2 regions of the Actinomadura rubteroloni genome follow, and region 1 is predicted to be linked to the other one. Evidence: predicted binding sites of a transcription regulator. Region 1 holds the regulator's gene; the other holds the start of a gene.

Region 1 (5,861 bases):
GAGCGCCCAGTTCAGCTCGTGGGCGTCGGCCGGTCCCTGGTCGACCGGAGGCGGCGGCTGGGGCTGCCGGCCCTGCTGCTGCGGGGGCGGCTGCTGCCAGCCCTGCTGCTGCGGAGGCTGCTGCCACTGCTGCGGCGCCTGCTGGTGCGGCTGCTGCCACTGCTGCTGTTGCGGGGGCTGCTGCCAGGGGCCGGGGCCGGGCTGCGGAGGAGGCCCGTAGGCCATGCGCGACGTCCTCTCTGGGGTGGCCGGGATGTCCGGTACGAGTATGACGGTTCGCCGCGCGCGTTGGTTCGCGGCTAGAAGAAGCGCCACGGCGCGCCGGACGGGTCGGGATGCTCCAGCGTGAGCCCGGCGAAGCGCCGCGCGTCGTCGCCGGACCGGCTCAGGCTCAGCCCGAGGCCGGGCAGCAGCACCTGCGCGTGCCGCTCGGCGACGTCGTGCCCGAGGTCGCGGAACAGCGTGACGACGTCCGCGGCGGGCTCGTGCAGGAGGTCGATGCCGTCCAGGCGGAACCGCAGCTCGGGGTTGCCGCCCCAGCCCGCCGGGCGGTTGCCGAAGATCGTCCGGACGCGTTCGGTGCCGTCCGGGTCGTGCATGCAGCCGACCCCGAGGTGGCCGCGCCCGACCCGGACGGACCGGTAGCCGCTGTACCCGCAGATGAACGCGCCCGCCGGATCGGGGGAGCCGAGCCGGGCGGCGACCGCGTCCAGGGCGCACCACGCCTCGTCCGGTCCGGCGGTGAACAGGACGTCCGCCTCGGGCAGGACGGCGCCGCGCTCGGGCTCCAGCGTCACCACGTACGGCGGGACGTTCCCCGGGTACCGGGCCGGGTCGGGTTCGCGCAGCGTGACCAGGCCCTCCCAGGAGACCGGGTCGTCCACCGCGAACCACGCGACGTCGGCCTCGACGCCGAGATCGGTGAACGCGCGATCGGTGACGGCCTGCTCGACCCGTTCGCGGAGGGCGGCGGCGTCGGCGGCGAGCCGGCCCCGCCACCAGGCGGGCTCGCGGCCGTGCGGGCCGTCCCAGGTGACGCCGGATCCCGCCAGGGGGAGGCGGTCGCGGCCGTCCTTGTCGTCGATGATCTCGCAGTGCCAGCCGTCGTGCCGCCCGAGCAGCAGCACCCGCGCCGGTACCCGTCCGTACCGGGGTGCTCCGAAATCCACCCGGTGACCTTATCCGGCGGGACGTGCCGCACCGGGCCGGACACGAAACCCGGGACGAACGCCGGGCGTGTCCCGGATCGTCGGGGGGCGGCGACGCGACACGGCGCACGTCCCGTCCCGCGCGCGGACCTCCGGGTACGGTCGGACTCCGGACTGCGGCCGATGCCGCCTGACTGCCCGGGAGGTGCCCGCGATGACGTCCGCCGACCAGGTGCTGCGCTCGGCCCGTGAACGGGAGCTGGTCGGCGCGGCCGTCCGGGCGCTGCGGGCCGCGGCGCCGTTCGGGTGGGAGCGGCTCGGGCTGGAGTTCCGCGCCACGGTCGTGATCGACAGCGTGCTGTTCGAGATCCGCGACGCGCACGGCCGCAGCCGGACCGCGATGCCGCCCGGCCAGGCCGTCGGGAAGATGGACGAGCTGCGCCGCCGCATGTACCGGCGCGGCAAGGGCGCGTGGTTCACCGCCCGGCTGGACGTGGAACGTTCCGGACGGTTCAGCGCCGAGTTCGACTACGACGGCGAGCCGGACTTCTCGCCCCCGCTCACCGGCGACGTCTACCGCCTCGACCTGGACCGCTTCCCGCGCGCCGCCGAGCACATCCCCGGCTGGCTGCGCGCCCGCCTCGCCGGGTCCTGACCGGTCCCGACCACCCGCCGCCGCACGGCAGACTGGGAGGATGCCCGCCACCCTTCCCGACGGCGACGCCGTGCCCGCGAGCGGGGACCTGCCCGCCGCCGCGCTGGACGGCCTCGGCTCCCGGCCGCTGGCGTTCTACGTCCACGTCCCGTTCTGCGTCACCCGGTGCGGCTACTGCGACTTCAACACCTACACGGCGACGGAGCTGGGCGAAGGGGCGACCCGGGAGTCCTACGCGGCGACGGCGGCGGCCGAGGTGCGGCTGGCCCGCCGCGTCCTCGGGGACGCCGCGCCGCCCGTCTCGACCGTGTTCGTCGGCGGCGGCACCCCGACGCTGCTGCCGCCGCGCGACCTCGGCGCGGTCCTCGCCGCGATCGACGCCGAGTTCGGGCTGGCGCCGGGCGCGGAGGTCACCACCGAGGCCAACCCCGAGTCGGTGGACCGCCGCTACCTGGACGAACTGCGCGCGGAAGGGTTCACGCGCGTCTCGTTCGGGATGCAGAGCGCCCGGGAGCATGTGCTGCGCGTCCTGGACCGGACGCACACGCCCGGCCGCGTCCCGCAGGTGGTCGAGTGGACGCGCGCGGCGGGGTTCGAGCACGTCAACCTCGACCTGATCTACGGGACGCCCGGCGAGACCGACGACGACTGGCGCGCCTCGCTGGAGGCCGCGCTCGCCTGCGGTCCCGACCACGTGTCGGCGTACGCGCTGATCGTGGAGGACGGCACCCGGCTCGCCGCCCGCGTCCGCCGGGGCGAGATCGCCGCCCCCGACGACGACGCGATGGCCGACCGCTACCTGCTGGCCGACGAACTTCTGACCAAACACGGCCTGACCTGGTACGAGATCTCCAACTGGGCCGCGTCGGACGACGCCGCCTGCCGCCACAACGTCCTGTACTGGACGGGCGCGGACTGGTGGGGCGTCGGGCCGGGCGCGCACTCGCACGTCGGCGGGACGCGGTGGTGGAACGTCAAGCACCCGGCGGCGTACGCGGCGCGGCTGGCCGACGGGAGCACGCCCGCGCACGCCCGCGAGATCCTGGCCGGCGACGACCGCCGGCTGGAGCGGATCATGCTGGAGCTGCGGCTCGCCACGGGCTGCCCGGCGGACCTGCTGGACGCGGCGGCGGTGCGCCGGGCGATCGGGGAGGGGCTGGTCGAACCCGGCCCGTGGGAGCAGGGACGCGCCGTCCTGACGCTGCGGGGGCGGCTGCTCGCGGACGCGGTCGTCCGCGACCTGACCTAGCCCGTCACGAAGTCGATCAGCTCCTCGACGCGGCCGAGCAGCGCGGGCTCCAGGTCGGTGTAGTCCGACACGCGGCCGAGGATGCGCTTCCACGCCGCGCCCGTGTCGTCGCCCCAGCCGAGCGCGGCGACGACGCCGTCCTTCCACGGGATGCCGCGCGGCACGTCCGGCCAGGCGCGGATGCCCACGGCGGACGGCTTCACGGCCGCCCAGATGTCGATGAACGGATGGCCCGTCACGAGGACGTCCGGCGACGTGATCTGCGCCGCGATCCGGCTCTCCTTGGACCCGGCGACGAGATGGTCCACGAGGACGCCGAGGCGGCGGCCCTCGCCGGGATCGAACTCCTCGACGATGGCGGGCAGGTCGTCCACGCCGCGCAGGAACTCCACGACGACGCCCTCGACGCGCAGGTCGTGGCCCCAGATCTTCTCGACCAGCTCGGCGTCGTGCAGGCCCTCGACGTAGATGCGGCTCTCGCGCGCCACCCGCGCCCGCAGCCCCCGGACGGCGACCGACCCGGACGCCGACCGCGCCGCGCCCGCCGGTCCGGGCGCGGGCCGGACGAGCGTGACGGGCCGTCCGTCGATGAGGAATCCGGCCTTGGTGAGCGGGAAGACGCGCCGCTTGCCGAACCGGTCCTCCAGCGTGACGCCCAGCTTGTCGCAGCCGACGACGGCACCGCAGAAGCCACTGTCCGGATCCTCCGCGACAAGCCCAATTTCCGCTGGTATCTCGGGAATCTGGCCCTTGCGGGGGAGTCGCCAGTCGCCCGCGAGGACGTCGTCGCCGTAGTCTCTGCTCCGCACGGATCCGCACTCTAACGAGGACGAGACGCCCCGGCACCTTCGGCCGACCCCGCGCGGGCCGTACACTTGGCACTCCAAGGTAAGGAGTGCCAGTACGGGGCAGGGGAGGTGACCACGTGCTCGACGACCGGAAACTCGCGGTCCTGCGGGCCATTGTCGAGGACCACGTCTCCACCAACGAGCCGGTCGGCTCCAAGGCTCTGGTGGACCGCCACAACCTCGGCGTGTCGTCGGCGACCATCCGCAACGACATGGCCGTCCTGGAGGACGAGGGCTACATCGCCCAGCCGCACACCAGCGCGGGCCGCGTCCCGACCGACAAGGGCTACCGGCTGTTCGTGGACCGGCTGTCCACGATCAAGCCGCTGTCGTCGGCCGAGCGCCGCGCGATCGAGACGTTCCTCGGCGGCGCCTACGACCTCGACGACGTCGTCGGCCGGACGGTGCGGCTGCTCGCGCAGCTCACCCGCCAGGTCGCGGTCGTCCAGTACCCGTCGCTGTCGCGGTCGACGGTCCGGCACGTGGAGCTGGTGCCGGTCGCCGAGAACCGGCTGCTGCTCGTCGTGATCACCAACACCGGCCGGGTGGAGCAGCGGGTGATCGACGCGCACGGCGTGACGGCCGAGGAGTCGATCGGCCGCCTGCGCACCCTGCTCAACACCTGCCTGGACGGGTGCGGGCTCGGCGACGTCGCGCACGCCGTGGCGAATCTGCCCGACCAGCTTCCGGCCAACGAGCGCCCGCTCGCGGCGGGAGTGCTGTCGGTGCTGCTGGAGACGCTGGTGGACAAGGCCGACGAGAAGATCGTCTTCGGCGGCGCCGCCAACCTCGCCCACATGGACTTCTCGCAGGGCCTGCGCGAGGTGCTGGAGGCGCTGGAGGAGCAGGTCGTGCTCATGCGGCTGCTCGGCGAGACCGGCGATTCCTCTACTGTTACCGTGCGGATCGGCACGGAGAACCCCGACGCGGGGTTCCGCTCGACCTCCGTCGTCGCCGCCGACTACGGCGTGGGCGACATCACCCTGGCCCGGCTCGGAGTGCTCGGGCCGACACGGATGGACTACCCCAGCACGATGGGAGCGGTACGGGCAGTGGCACGCTACGTCGGACAGATTCTGGCGGGTTCGTAAGTGGCCAACGACTACTACGCGACCCTCGGCGTCCGGCGGGACGCCAGTCCGGACGAGATCAAGAAGGCCTATCGCCGGCTCGCCCGGGAACTCCACCCGGACGTCAACCCGGACCCGGAGACCCAGGAGAAGTTCAAAGAGGTCACGCAGGCCTACGAGGTGCTCTCCGACCCGCAGAAGCGGGAGATGTTCGACATGGGCGCCGACCCGTACGCGCGGGGCGGCGGCGCGGGCCCCGGCGGGTTCGGCGGCGCCGGGTTCCCGTTCAGCGACATCATGGACGCCTTCTTCGGCTCCGCCACCCAGCGCGGCCCGCGCAGCCGCGCCCGGCGCGGCCGGAACGCCACGCTGCGCGTCGAGCTGGAGCTCTCCGAGGCCGCGTTCGGCACCACGCTGGAGCTGAACCTCGACACGGCCGTCGCCTGCGGCACCTGCCGGGGCGAGGGCGCCGCGCCCGGCACCCACCCCGAGACCTGCTCGACCTGCCAGGGACGCGGCGAGGTGCAGCAGGTGCAGCGCTCGTTCCTCGGCCAGGTCATGACGGCCCGTCCGTGCCCGGCGTGCGGCGGTTTCGGCAGCGTCATCCGGCACCCGTGCCCCGAGTGCTCGGGCGACGGACGGGTCCGCACGCGCCGTCCGGTCAAGGTCAAGATCCCGGCGGGCGTCGAGAACGGCATGCACATCCAGCTCGCCGGGGAGGGCGAGGTCGGCCCCGGCGGCGGCCCGCCCGGCGACCTGTTCCTGGAGATCGTCGAGAAGCCGCACCCGATCTTCAACCGGGAGGGCGACGACCTGCACTGCACGGTCGAGATCCCGATGACGGCGGCGGCGCTCGGCACGTCCGTCACGCTGGAGACCCTGGACGGCGCC
Region 2 (5,861 bases), on a different contig from region 1:
CGTGATATCGCAAGGATTCCCCGTGTTCGTCGTGTCTCAGTCCGGTTCGATCGTGACCGAGAGAACACCTCCCGCCCCCGCCAGCGCGGCCGCCTGCGCGCGGTCCGTCGCCACGACGACGAGCGCTCCCTGACCCGCCGTCTCGCGGCTACGCGGCACGGCGAGCACGGTCACACCCGCCGCGACCAACCGGGCACGAGCCCCCGGAGCGCCCACGGGCATAGAGCCTTCCCGATCAACGCGCAAGGCAAAGCCTGCTCCGTCCACCGCATGCCCCGGCCAACTTCCGAGTCCGATGCCGTGCCCTGGCTCGGTTCTTCGGCCCGGCCCGAGGTCGGCCAGGGCCGGCCGCGTGGTGGGTGCGGGCTGGGGAGGTACCGAGGTCGTCCCGCTGGACGGGCGGGGGAGCGGCGGGGCGGGGCCGGGCGCGTGCGTCCGCTCGGACGATCGTGCGGCGCCTCCTTGATCGGGGTGCGGGGTGGCGGCAGCGGTGGGCTCCTGCGGCGGTGTCGGCGTCGGTGACGGCGATGCGGGCGGCGGGACGGAAGGACTCGGCAGTGGCCCGGGATCAGTCGGGTCGGGCGGCGCCAGCTCAGCGAACGCCGGCTCGGCCGCTGCCGATGAACTCGCCGTCAGGATGTCGATCCGGTCCCCGGGCTGCAGCAGGCGCACGGCGTCGGCGTCCGCGATCCGGACGGGCGTCGCCACCGTCCCCGTCGGAAGACCGCGCAGCAGACCGGCGGCATCGACCAGCCGCGCGTCAGTGAACGGCTCGCCCTTCCGCATGGCGCCCGCCACCACCCGTCCGGCCGGCGAAGAGCGCGCGGCCCCGGCCGGGACGGCGTCCGGCGGCACCGTCGCCCGCCGCACGTCGGACGGCCGCAGCGTCGCGCCCGCCGGAAGGTCGCGCGCCGCCGTCAGGATCCCCACCCCGGCGGCCCCAGGCGGGCGGAGCGCGAGCAGCCCGAACCCGGCGCCGAACGCCGCGAACAGGGCCGCCGCCGCTCGCCGGTGCCGGACGCGCCACCGCAGCAAAGAGCGCAGCCCGTTCACGGCAGCTCCAGCGGAAGCTTCATGCCGTCGAGCACGTTCGGGCAGGCGCACGGACGCTCGTCCGGAAGGCGCGTCACGACGTCGCCGACGAGAGCCCGCAGCCGTCCCACGTTCGCGTGGAAGACCTCCAGCACCTCCGCCATCGTCACGCCCTCGCCCGTGTCGACCCCGGCGTCCAGGTCCGTGACCAGGCACAACGGCGTGTAACAGAGTGCGAGTTCCCGGGCGAGCACCGCTTCGGGATGGCCCGTCATCCCGACGAGCGTCCAGCCCTGCCCGGCGAACCACCGCGACTCGGCGCGGGTGGAAAACCGGGGGCCTTCGATGACGACGAGCGTGCCGCCGTCCACCGGATCCCAGCCGGTCACGCGCGCCGCGTCGACGGCGGCCCGGCGACCCGTCGAGCAGTACGGGTCCGAGAACGGCACATGTATGGCCGCGCCGGTCTCGTAGTAGGTCTGAGCGCGTCCGGACGTCCGGTCCACGAGCTGGTCGGGCACGGCGAGCGTCCCGGGGCCGTGTTCGGCGACCAGCGAGCCGACGGCGCTCGGCGCGAGCACCTGCCGGACGCCGAGAGCCCGCAGCGCCCACAGGTTCGCCCGGTAGGGGATGGCGTGCGGCGGGAACCGGTGGTCGCGGCCGTGGCGCGGGATGAACGCGACGCGGCGGCCGTTCAGCTCCCCGACGGCAACCGGGTCGCTCGGCGCCCCGTAGGGCGTGTCGACCCGGAACTCCTCCGCGTCGTCGAGGAGGGAGTAGAAGCCCGAGCCGCCGATGACGCCGATCTCGGCGGCCGGCCCGGGGAAGGTCTGCGAAGTCGTCATGCGGCCGACCCTAGGCAGCCGCCGCACCGCTCCGCGAGGCCCGCCGCGAACTGTGGATAACTCCCGCGCTGATCCCCGGGCGCCCCGCCGCTCGCCGGACCCCCGGCGAGGTCAGGCCACCTTCTCCGACGAGGAGGAGGACGACGACGTGGTCGTGGACGACGAGGACGACTCGCTCGTGCCGGACGAGGCCGACGAGGACGAGTCCGACTTCGTGGTGTCCGACTTGCCCGCATCCGTCGACTTGGCGGGCGACGTCGCCGCGGACGACGACGACCCTCGGCTGTCGGTGCGGTAGAACCCGGACCCCTTGAAGATGATCCCCGCAGCCGAGAAGACCTTGCGGAGTTTGCCCTGGCAGGCCGGGCACTCGGTCAGCGCGTCGTCGCTGAAACTCTGCACGACCTCCAGAGGCTCGCCGCACTCGGTGCAAACATACTGATACGTCGGCACGGTTCCTCCTCGCTGACACAGCCCGGACCAGCGGGCTGGCACTCAGTTGAAACGACTGCTAATGGTACCGATGTTGGCAACGGGATTCTCCTCCGGGCTGTTCCCCGGCTCAGGCCCCGGTCTCCCCGAACCAGCCCGCCAGCTTGCCGCGCCGGCTGATCGCGCGCAGCCGCCGTTCGGTGAGTTCCCGGACGTCCTCGGTCGTCACGACGAGCAGCGTGTCGCCGCCGCGCAGCGCGGTGGTCGAGTGGGGAACGAAGCTGGCGCCGTCCCGGACGACGAGCGTGATGGACGCCCCCGGCGGCAGCCGCAGCTCGAACAACTCGACGCCGCCGAGCAGGGAGTCCGGCGGGACGCGGATCTCCAGCAGTTCGGCGTGGAGTTCTTCCAGCGGCGCGGCCTCGACGCCGAGTTCGCGGGGGTTCTCATCGTCCTTGAGCCGGCACCAGCGGGCGACGAGCGGGAGCGTCGGCCCCTGGAGCAGGGTGAACACAACGACGATGTTGAACACGATCGCGAACAGCCGGTCGGCGCCGGGCACGTCGTTCACCATCGGGATCGTCGCGAGGATGATCGGTACGGCGCCGCGCAGCCCGGCCCACGAGGCGAAAATCTTCTCGCCCCAGCCCAGCCGGAAGCCGAACGTGGACAGCACGACCGAGAGCGGCCGCGCCACCAGCAGCAGGACGAACCCGATGATCAGCGCCGGGACGATCTGCGCCGGAAGCTCACCGGGCGAGGCGAGCAGCCCGAGCATCACGAACAGCCCGATCTGCGCGAGCCAGCCGATGCCTTCGGCGAACCCCCGCGTGGCAGGACGGTGCGGAAGCCGCGAGTTCCCGAGAACGAGCGCGCTCACATAGACCGCGAGGAACCCGCTGGCGTGCGTCTGCGCAGCCGCGCCGTACGCCCCGACCGACAGCGAGAGCACCGCGATCGGGTAGAGGCCGGACGCCGGCAGCGCGACGTGTCGTAGCCCGTACGCACCGAGCCAGCCGATCAGGAAGCCGAGGAGACCGCCCGCGATCAGCTCATATGCCATGACGCCGAAGAGCTCGAACAGGTTCGGCGCGGTCGCGTCCGTGGTGCTGAGGGCCACGACGATGATGACGACGGGGGCGTCGTTGAAGCCCGACTCCGCCTCCAGCAGGCCGGTCAGGCGCGAGGGCAGGGGCAGGCGGCGCAGGACGGAGAAGACCGCGGCGGCGTCGGTCGGCGCGAGCACGGCGGACAGCAGGAACGCGAGCTGCCAGTCCATGCCGAGCAGCCACATCGCGGCGCCCGCGACGACGCCGATGCTGATCAGCGTCCCGGCGACGGACACCGAGATCGCGGCGGGGACCGAACTGCGGACGCGCCGCCAGTCGGTCGTGATGCCGCCCTCGGCGAGGATCAGGACGAGCGCGGCGAGCCCGAGGATCTCGGCGAGTTCGGCGTCGTCGAAGTCGATGCCGACCCCGGCCTCGCCGATGAGGAGCCCGAGCGCGATGTAGATGAGGAGGCTGGGCAGTCCCGCGCGGTACGACAGCCGGACGGCGACGATCGCACTGAGTACGAGCGTGGATCCGAGGAGTAGCCAGAGTTCGAGATGCACATCCCTCCCGGTGGGGCCGCGACGAGTGATCGTTTAGGAATCCTACAGATTTAGCCGCAGATCGCATACTTTCAGTGACCGCTCGGGGCGATCTCCGGGCGCTGGTTGCCGCGACTGCACCCGAGTGACCTGCGACGATGTAGTATTTGTGATTTTTGCGGCTGTTTCGCCCTCTGTTGCCGCGTTCCACGTCCCGTCCGGGCGGGCGGCCGCGAAAATGTCAGACCCCTCCGCGACGATGGACGCGTTCCGTCACCGGTCCGTCACGGAGGGAAAATGATCAGGCGAAGCGCACGAGACCTGCGGACGGCGTCACCGCGGCCCGCACCGGGCGATCATGCGGTTCGGCGGGCAGGGAGTCCACCAGCTCGCCGTCGTACAGCAGCGCCACCGTCAGGATCGCCGGACCCACCCGCGCCAGCGCCCGGTCGTACGAACCGCCGCCCCGGCCGAGACGCGTGCCCGTCCGGTCCACCGCGAGCGCCGGCGCCAGCACCACGTCGGCGCTGGCCACCGCGCCCGGGCCGCGCGGCGGCTCGGACGGCTCCAGCGTCCCGCGCGGCCCCGGCCGCAGGGAGTCCGGCCCTTCGTACGACGCCCAGTCCAGATCGCCGTCCGGAAGGAGAAGAGGCAGCAGGACGTACGCGCCGCGCTTCCACAGCGCGAACAGGAGGCCACGGGTGTCGGGCTCGTCGCCCACCGAGGCGTAGGCCGCGACCGTCCCCGCCATCTCCATCTCGGGGACCGCCAGCAGCACGTCCCGCAGCGCACGGGCGGCGGACGTCCGCGCCGAGGGGTCCATGGCGGTCCGCGCCGCCAGCGCGGACGCGCGCGCCGCGCGCTTTGCGTCGATGTCGCTCACGATCTTCTCACCGTCGGTGGCTAGGGTCTCACCATGGCCGACAACGCACCCGTACTCAAGGCCGTCGTTCCGGCGGCGGGTCTCGGAACCCGATTCCTGCCCGCGACGAAGGCGACGCCGAAGGAGATGCTGCCGATCGTCGACAAACCGGCGATCCAGTACGTCGTCGAGGAGGCCGTCGACGCGGGACTCACCGACGTCCTGATGATCACCGGCCGCAACAAACGCTCGATCGAGGACCACTTCGACCGGGCCTACGAGCTGGAGGAGGCCCTCGACGCCAAGGGCGACGCCGAACGGCTGGCCGCCGTCCGAGAGTCCGCGGACCTCGCGATCATGCACTACGTCCGCCAGGGCGAGCCGAAGGGCCTCGGGCACGCCGTGTACTGCGCGCGCCAGCACGTGGGGCGCGAGCCGTTCGCGGTCCTGCTCGGCGACGACCTCATCGACGCCCGCGACGACCTGCTGCGCCGCATGATCGAGGTCCGGCAGCGCTACGGCGGCAGCGTCGTCGCGCTGATGGAGGTGGAACCCGAGCAGGTGTCGGCCTATGGCTCCGCCGCGATCGAGACCACCGACGAGGAGGACGTCGTCCGGATCACCGACCTGGTCGAGAAGCCGCCGACCGGGGAGGCGCCCAGCAACTGGATCATCATCGGCCGCTACGTCTGCGACGCCTCGGTGTTCGACGTCCTGGAGAAGACCCCGCCCGGCCGCGGCGGGGAGATCCAGCTCACCGACGCGCTGCGCACGCTCGCCGACACGCCCGCCGACCAGGGCGGGGGCGTCTACGGAGTGAAGTTCCGCGGACGCCGCTACGACACGGGCAACAAGCTGGAGTATCTCCGCACGGTCGTGATGTTCGCGTCCGAGCGGGAAGACCTGTCGGCGGAGTTCCTCTCCTGGCTGCGCGACTTCTGCGCCGAGCGCGGCGGTGCGGGGAACGGGTGACCGGTCACCGGACGGGGGAAGCGTGGGCATGAGGACGGTCGCGGAGCATCTCGCCGGGATCCTGGCCGAGGTCTCCGTGCTGGCGCCGGAGGAGGTGGCGCTGCCGGACGCGGCGGGAACGGTC

What was found. The regulator HrcA, encoded in region 1, represses chaperone genes, less so after heat shock. The targets are predictions, from matches to a motif close to TTGGCACTCTCNNNNNGAGAGTGCCAA.
Positions count from the first base shown of each region.
Region 2: a site for HrcA is predicted at 2,366-2,392, ahead of BTM25_RS08470 (FmdB family zinc ribbon protein). Genes of this name have one in related genera too.

Region 1 is NZ_MTBP01000002.1:695,062-700,922, reverse strand. Features, by position in the region: gene BTM25_RS29640 (DUF4870 domain-containing protein) at 1-225, opposite strand, end outside; gene BTM25_RS14755 (hypothetical protein) at 300-1,169, opposite strand; gene BTM25_RS14750 (antitoxin YezG family protein) at 1,363-1,803, shown strand; gene hemW (radical SAM family heme chaperone HemW) at 1,844-3,052, shown strand; gene BTM25_RS14740 (DUF3097 domain-containing protein) at 3,049-3,861, opposite strand; gene hrcA (heat-inducible transcriptional repressor HrcA) at 3,978-4,991, shown strand; gene dnaJ (molecular chaperone DnaJ) at 4,992-5,861, shown strand, end outside.
Region 2 is NZ_MTBP01000001.1:1,911,636-1,917,496, forward strand. Features, by position in the region: gene BTM25_RS08460 (SAF domain-containing protein) at 37-1,053, opposite strand; gene BTM25_RS08465 (S-methyl-5'-thioadenosine phosphorylase) at 1,050-1,877, opposite strand; gene BTM25_RS08470 (FmdB family zinc ribbon protein) at 1,989-2,330, opposite strand; gene BTM25_RS08475 (potassium/proton antiporter) at 2,440-3,924, opposite strand; gene BTM25_RS08480 (5-formyltetrahydrofolate cyclo-ligase) at 4,205-4,786, opposite strand; gene galU (UTP--glucose-1-phosphate uridylyltransferase GalU) at 4,820-5,737, shown strand; gene glp (molybdotransferase-like divisome protein Glp) at 5,766-5,861, shown strand, end outside.